Regions from separate parts of the Paraburkholderia caffeinilytica genome, predicted to be linked through region 2. Evidence: riboswitches for the same ligand, from Rfam matches in the RefSeq annotation. Region 2 holds a riboswitch; the other holds the start of a gene.
The links. Region 2 has a riboswitch for cobalamin ahead of DSC91_RS12565 (CbtB domain-containing protein). Riboswitches for the same ligand answer to the same signal wherever they lie in the genome.
Positions count from the first base shown of each region.

Region 1 (3,540 bases), 1.1 Mb from region 2:
AACTGGCCGCTTGCCGCAGCCGGGCCGTCCACCACGGTGACGACCGCGTCGACAGTGAAGCTATTCTTGATCTGCGGCCAGTTGAACGCCTGCACCAGTGGCTTCGGCAAGGCGAGACCGGACGTTTCGATCAACACGTGGTCGATCTGCTCGCGGCGCTCGACCAGCTTTTCCATCACCGGGAAAAACTCTTCCTGCACGGTGCAGCACAGGCAGCCGTTCGCGAGTTCATACAGCTGCCCTTCAGTTTCGACGCCGTTCTCATCGCAGCCGATGCCGCAACCCTTGAGGATTTCCCCGTCGATGCCGAGTTCGCCGAACTCATTGACGATCACCGCGATGCGCTTGCCGCCCGCATGCTGAAGAATGTGCCGCAGCAGCGTGGTCTTGCCGCTGCCGAGAAAGCCCGTGACGATGGTGACGGGGATCTTGCGCATTTGAGTTTGCATCGTGAGGTCGATCCTAGAAGTTGCACGTGCACGCCGGCGCATTGTCAATGTGTATAGGTCGGGCAAACGAGGCACATGCCCCAAACCACGACACTGACCAAACACGGGGACGAACAACGGCGCTGCCGGGGCAACTGAAAAACAGAAAACAGGAATGAGGTCATGAACGCCCCACCGCATCCCCGCGGTAGTCATTCTTCGTAATCTGGCCGGTATCCGGGCTGGCGAAAGCGCCGCTTCCCCTTCCCGGACGAGTGATTTCTCGCCCAGTGGTTATATGCCGACGCGGCCTTGCGCGTGGACATCGAAGCCGGCTCCGCGGCGCTGAAAAACGCACCGCTTTTCGCTTACCGTTGCGGGGGCAGCACAGGTTGACCCGGTCCATTGCAGGTGGGCACCCTGTTTCCCGTTTAACTGCATGCGCACGAGCGCGCACACGAGCACCAAAGTGCGTGCGAGTTTAGGCCCGCGACCCCCGCGCCGTCAAGGAAGCGCGGGCCGCGGCAGGGCCTTTCCGCAGTGTCGGCGCGGCCTGCCCTGTGCTATCGTATGCGCGCGTTTGGTGCCCGCATATGCGTTCGCATGTGCAGTTAAACGGGAAACAGGCCGCGCTCGCTGCGCTCAACCTGTGCTGTCCCCGCAACGGTAAGCGACCTGCGGTGCTTTCGCATCGCGCATGCGTTTTTGATGCCACTGTCTGACGAATCCGGACGGGAAGGCAAAACGCGTGAGGCCGTCAGCCCGGATACCGGCCAGACGCGGAGGCAGTGAGCGTCACGCTGCCGGCTGCCGGAATCCGCGAGGGACGGATGTGAAGGCGCAAAAAGCACGACGTAGCGCGGCCGTTGGCGTGTTCCTGTGGGAAACGCGGCGAGCGGCCCGGTTCGTCGCGCGTAATCCGTCACACCGCATGACCTCAATGTCCGCCGCCTGCGGCCTCATCAAGCCTCATCCGTTTCCGCCTGTCACGACATGGCGCTCGCCATGCACGCCGCGATGAGCCGCGCCTGGCTGATCGGCGCCGGCCCCGGCGACGTCGAGCTGATGACGCTCAAGGCGACGCGCGCGCTGGCGCAAGCCGATGTGGTGCTGGTCGACGATCTGGTGAACCCCGACGTGCTGCAGTTCGCGCGCGCCGATGCGCTGGTCGTGTACGTCGGCAAACGCGGCGGGCATCCGTCAACGCCGCAAGCCGGCATCGTCGCGCAGATGCTCGACCATCTGCAGGCGGGACGCAGTGTCGCCCGTCTGAAAGGCGGTGATCCGTTCGTGTTCGGCCGTGGCGGCGAGGAACAGCAGGCGCTGCATGCCGCCGGCATCGACGTGGACGTGATCAACGGCATCACCGCCGGAATTGCGGCGCCCGCGGCAATCGGCATTCCCGTGACGCATCGCGATCACGCGCAAGGCGTGGTGTTCGTCACCGGACACGGCGCCGGCAGCGGCGAGCCCGACTGGGCCGCACTCGCCGCCACGCGGATGACGCTGGTGGTTTACATGGGCATGCGGCGGCTCAACGAAATCGTCGACGCATTGCTCGCGGCCGGGATGAGCCCCGAAACGCCGTGCGCGGCGATCGAATCGGCTACGCGTCCCGAGCAACGGCATACGCTCGCGCGGCTCGGCGAGTTCGCGGATGCGGTCTCGCGCGCCGGACTCGGCTCGCCGGCGATCGTGGTCATTGGCGGCGTGGCGTCGCTGGCCTGGGCGCGGGATGCGATCAATGCTGATTCGGCGGGAGCGCTGGAGGCTGCGCGAGCGGCAAACGCAACTAGCCCCGCGAACCCCACGGACGTGCCATGAAAACGCTAACCGTCGGCATCGGCTGCCGTTCGCACAGCTCCGCAGAGCAAATCGAAACAGCTGTGCGTGCCGCACTCGGCTCGCACGCATTCGATGAAATCCGCACGATTGCCTCGGTCGACATCAAAGCTCACGAAACCGGCCTGGTCGAATTCTGCGCACGTCATGCACTGCCGCTGAAGCTGTTCAGCCGCGAACAGATTGCGGCGATCTCCGTCGACAATCCGTCTGCGGCCGCACGCGAGCATCTCGGCATCGACGGCGTCTGCGAACCGTGCGCCTTGCTCGCCGCAGCGACCGGATCCGATACGGCTAACGCTCCCGGTGCGGCCCTCACGCCGACATTTGCGTCGGCTGCGTCAGTTGCATCGGCTGCCTCGATTGCACCCATCGCCTCGCCTGCGTCGCTTGCACCCAATGCCTCTAACGCACGGCTACTCGTGCGCAAAACCATCCACAACGGCGTCACGGTGGCGATAGCCTCGACCACCGCCCACTCCGCCCGAGAACAGACAAACAACGGCACTCAAGAACAGGACCTCCCATGAAGACCGATCCCGAATCGCATCAACGCATGACCGAGCGCCGGCGCGAAGGCCACGAGAAAAAGCAGGCCGGCGCGACCGTCGAAAAAGGTCTGCTGATCGTCAATACCGGCACCGGCAAAGGCAAGACCACCGCCGCATTCGGCATGGCCGTGCGGGTGCTAGGCCACGGCATGCGCCTCGGCGTCGTGCAATTCATCAAGGGCGCGCTGCATACCTCGGAGCGCGACTTCCTCGGCGCGATCGCCAACTGCGACTTCGTCACGATGGGCGACGGCTACACCTGGAACACGCAGAATCGCGATGCCGACATCGCCACCGCGCGCAAAGGGTGGAACGAAGCACGCCGCATGATCGAGAGCGGCGACTATCAGATGGTGATCCTCGATGAACTGAACACCGTGCTGAAGTACGAATACCTGCCGCTCGACGAAGTGCTGTCGGTACTGAACGCGCGCGCCGACATGCTGCACGTGGTGGTGACCGGCCGTCACGCGCCGGACGCGCTCATCGAAGCCGCCGACCTCGTCACCGAAATGCGCATCGTCAAGCACCCGTATCGCGAGCAAGGCGTGAAAGCGCAGCGCGGCGTGGAGTTCTGAGCGATGTCCGCGTGCCCCGCCCTGTTCATTAGCGCGCCCGCATCGGGTCAAGGCAAGACCACGATTACCGCCGGTCTGGCGCGCTACCATCGGCGGCTGGGACGACGCGTGCGCGTATTCAAGACGGGCCCCGACTTTCTC
Region 1 is NZ_CP031466.1:1,695,589-1,699,128, forward strand. It holds gene cobW (cobalamin biosynthesis protein CobW) at 1-449, opposite strand, end outside; cobalamin riboswitch at 640-912, opposite strand; cobalamin riboswitch at 993-1,220, shown strand; gene cobA (uroporphyrinogen-III C-methyltransferase) at 1,446-2,252, shown strand; gene DSC91_RS07540 (cobalamin biosynthesis protein) at 2,249-2,800, shown strand; gene cobO (cob(I)yrinic acid a,c-diamide adenosyltransferase) at 2,797-3,399, shown strand; gene DSC91_RS07550 (cobyrinic acid a,c-diamide synthase CobB) at 3,403-3,540, shown strand, end outside.
Region 1: linked by a shared signal. The riboswitch ahead of cobA (uroporphyrinogen-III C-methyltransferase) and the one ahead of DSC91_RS12565 (CbtB domain-containing protein) in region 2 are both predicted to bind cobalamin.

Region 2 (3,540 bases):
TTCTGATCGCGCCGCAATTCCTCGCCACGCTCGACACGCGCATGCATGGCGAACCGGCCGATCTGCTGCGTTGGACCGGCGACGCGTGGATGGGCGGCGAGGCGGCGCGGGCGCCGTTGCCCATCAGTTCGTACGCGGTACTGGACGCGATCGTCACGCGTCTCGCGGATCGCAAGCTGTTTCCGAATCTGCGGCATGTCGTGTTCGCAGGGCATTCGGGTGGCGGACAGGTCGTGCAGCGTTACGCCGTCGCGGCGCATAACATCGACGTGCTGACGAATGAAGGCATCGATGTGCGCTACGTCGTGGCGAGCCCGTCGACGTATGCCTATTTCGATGCGCAACGGCCGAATGCGCAAGGTGTGGCGGCGCCGTTCGATGCCGCGCAATGCGCCGACTTCAACCAATGGAAATACGGCATGGACAATCGGCCGCCGTACCTCGACGACCGTTCGCCGGCAGAACTCGAAGCGACTTATGTGTCGCGCCGCATTGACTACCTGGTCGGCGGCGCGGACGACGATCCGCAGCAAAGCGCGCTCGATAGAAGCTGTGCCGCCGAAGCGCAAGGTCCGCAGCGTGTCGCGCGCGCGGAAGCGTATTACCGGTACATCCAGTCGCGTCATCCGGAAGGGCTGAAGCAGCGCTTTCATATCGTGCCGGGTGTGGGTCACGATGGCGCGCGCATGCTGACATCGGTTTGCGCATTGTCGGCGATGTTCGACACCAAAGGATGCGAGCAATGAAAGGAGCGGCATGAACCGTGCTGCCACGATAAGGTCACCTTTCGAACGGCCGTGCCGACATGAACAACACCCGAATCCTCGCGGCCGCGATCGCCGCACTATCGCTCAGCGCCCTGTTGCCGTGCTGCGCGAATGCCGACGATGCGCCTGGCCCGTGCGCGTCGCTCACACGGATCGTCGCGGCGGCGCCGGACGGTTTGGCCTCGCTGACGCCGGATGACGGCCGGGGCGTCGCGCAACCCTACGGCGATGCCGGCCACCATGTCCAGCCGCGTCGCGAGCGTCGCAACTCGACCATCGAGAGCGGCGCGATCTCGATGCGCGGAAACACAGCGGGCGGCACGCCGAGCGCATGAACGATTGCGGCCCTGATGACCGGCGCGTGCGTGACGGCCGCGACATGTTGCGTATCGCGCGGTGTGCGGTTTGCTTGTGCGCCTGATGCCCAGCTTTTTGACTCGTCCGTGCCGTCGCTCGACGCATCGCCCGCTCGCCCGGTTGCCCGCTCGCTCAACGCATCGTCCAACGCATCGAGCCACCGTCCTACCCGTTTCACGACCTGATTGAACGACTCCCCGCCGTGCGCGGCAGCGTCGGGATCATGTGTCCATCCTGAGAGGTCTTGCGGCGCTTCGGCGGCGAGATCGGCGAGACGGCGGCCATGCCACAGGCCGTAGTCCATATCCGCCAGCCCGGCCTCGACCGATGCGCCTTGCCCCAAGGCTGCGGCGCCGATGCCCAAGGCCGTTGCCGTATCGCGCGCGCAAACGGCCGGGCTGACGAAAACCGCGGCGTCGTCCGGAATCGACAGACGCGCACGCGCGGCGCTTGCTTCGGCGAGGCCACGCGCGTCGAGCGGATCGTCCGCGGGGAAGCGGCCCGCGCGCATCGCCGCAGTCGATGCGTGGCTGATCAGTAACAGCCGTGTGTCCATTCAGTTCATTTCCAGAGAGGCCGGGCCGGAGCGGGACGCATGAAACGCATGCTTTGGATTGCCGGGGGCCCAAGTTTAGCGCGTAGAATAGCGTCACTGCGAAGCACGGAAGCCGGTGAGAGCCCGGCGCGGTCGCGCCACTGTAATCGGCATTCACGAGCCGAAAGCCAGACCTGAGCTTCGCACCATCCCTCTTCAATCGACTATCGGGGCGCGTTACCCCCAAGGAGATGTCCATTATGACTCACGCCGTTTTCGATCCCGCTACGCAGCCTGCTGCACAGCCCGTTGCCCAACCCACGCCGATTCCGCTGCGTGAATTGCTGCCTTGGGTCGTATTCGGCGGCTTGCTGCTGTTGCTCGCGCTCTATTTCGTCGGTGCGGAACAGGGCGCCACGTCGCTGGTGCCTGGCATGTACGTGCACGAATTCGTGCACGACGGCCGCCATCTGCTCGGCTTTCCCTGCCACTAACGGGGTCGAACATGGTCGGTAAATTGTTGGTACGCGGGATGCTTGCAGGCATCGCCGCGGGATTGCTCACGTTCGGCTTCGCCAGATTGGTGGGCGAGCCGCAGGTCGACCAAGCCATTTCCTTCGAGGAAAAGGCCGAGGCAGCCAAAGGCGAAGCGCCCGAACCTGAGCTCGTCAGCCGCGACACCCAGGCGGGCCTGGGATTGTTGACGGGCGTGGTGACGTATGGCGCCGCGTTCGGTGGGCTGTTCTCGCTGGTGTTCGCGTATGCGTACGGCCGCGCCGGCGCGTTGAGCGCGCGCGCGTTGTCCGCATGGCTGGCGCTTGGCGCGTTTATCACGCTGGTGATCGTCCCGAACATCAAGTACCCGGCGAATCCCCCTTCGGTGGGCGACCCCGAGACGATCGGAACGCGGACCGGCTTGTTCTTCCTGATGATTGCGATCTCGCTGGCCGCGATGGTGTTTTCGCTGAAGGTTCGACGCCGCGCAGCGCTGAAGCTCGGCGCGTGGAACGGCTCGATTGTGGCAGGCCTGGTGTTCGTCGCGATCATTGCTGCCGTGCAACTGTCGATGCCGACGATCAACGAAGTGCCCGCGACTTTCCCGGCGGTGCTGTTGTGGAAGTTCCGCGTCGCGGCGATCGGCATGCAGGTGGTTATGTGGACGACCGTCGGGCTGCTGTTCGGCGCTCTGGTCGAACGAAGCAAACTGCTGGTTCCCGCGAACCGCAGCGCCGCGAAGTCTGCTTACCTTTGATGGGGGGCGTGGCCGCGTAAGCCGCGGCGAAGCCGCTTTCCTGTTAGCGCAAAAGGCGTGACCGCGTAAGCCGCGGCGAAGCCGCTTTCCTGTTAGCGCAAAAGGCGTCACCGCGTAAGCAGCGGAGAAGCCGCTTTCCTGCTAGCGCAAAAGGCGTCACCGCGTAAGCAGCGGAGAAGCCGCTTTCCTGCTAGCGCAAAAGGCGTGACCGCGTAAGCCGCGGCGAAGCCGCTTTCCTGTTAGCGCAAAAGGCGTGACCGCGTAAGCCGCGGCGAAGCCGCTTTCCTGTTAGCGCAAAAGGCGTGACCGCGTAAGCGGTCACGCCGACATGCAGCGCGAGAGAAGCCAGCTACATCAAGTACTTGGCGCGCTTGCCAGAATGTTATCCACAGGCTTGCGAACATTTTCTGTGGATAAGCCAGCCCTCCGCAATGCGTCCATCCGCGCGAACCGCGTAGCCGATCATCCCTGCATTCACCCGCACCGCCAACAACAAACCGATCTGCGTCAAGCACTTAGGTGCGTAGCCCCGTTGTTATCAACAACCCTCTCCACATTTTCTGTGGATAAATTGATCCCGCGTTGTACAAGGTCCGCAAACATCTGTTCCGTTTGAACTCAACAACTTG
Region 2 is NZ_CP031466.1:2,834,513-2,838,052, reverse strand. It holds gene DSC91_RS12580 (alpha/beta hydrolase) at 1-746, shown strand, start outside; partial or broken gene DSC91_RS38215 (hypothetical protein) at 806-997, shown strand; gene DSC91_RS12570 (histidine phosphatase family protein) at 988-1,680, opposite strand; adenosylcobalamin (AdoCbl) riboswitch at 1,778-1,865, shown strand; gene DSC91_RS12565 (CbtB domain-containing protein) at 1,920-2,153, shown strand; gene DSC91_RS12560 (CbtA family protein) at 2,165-2,911, shown strand.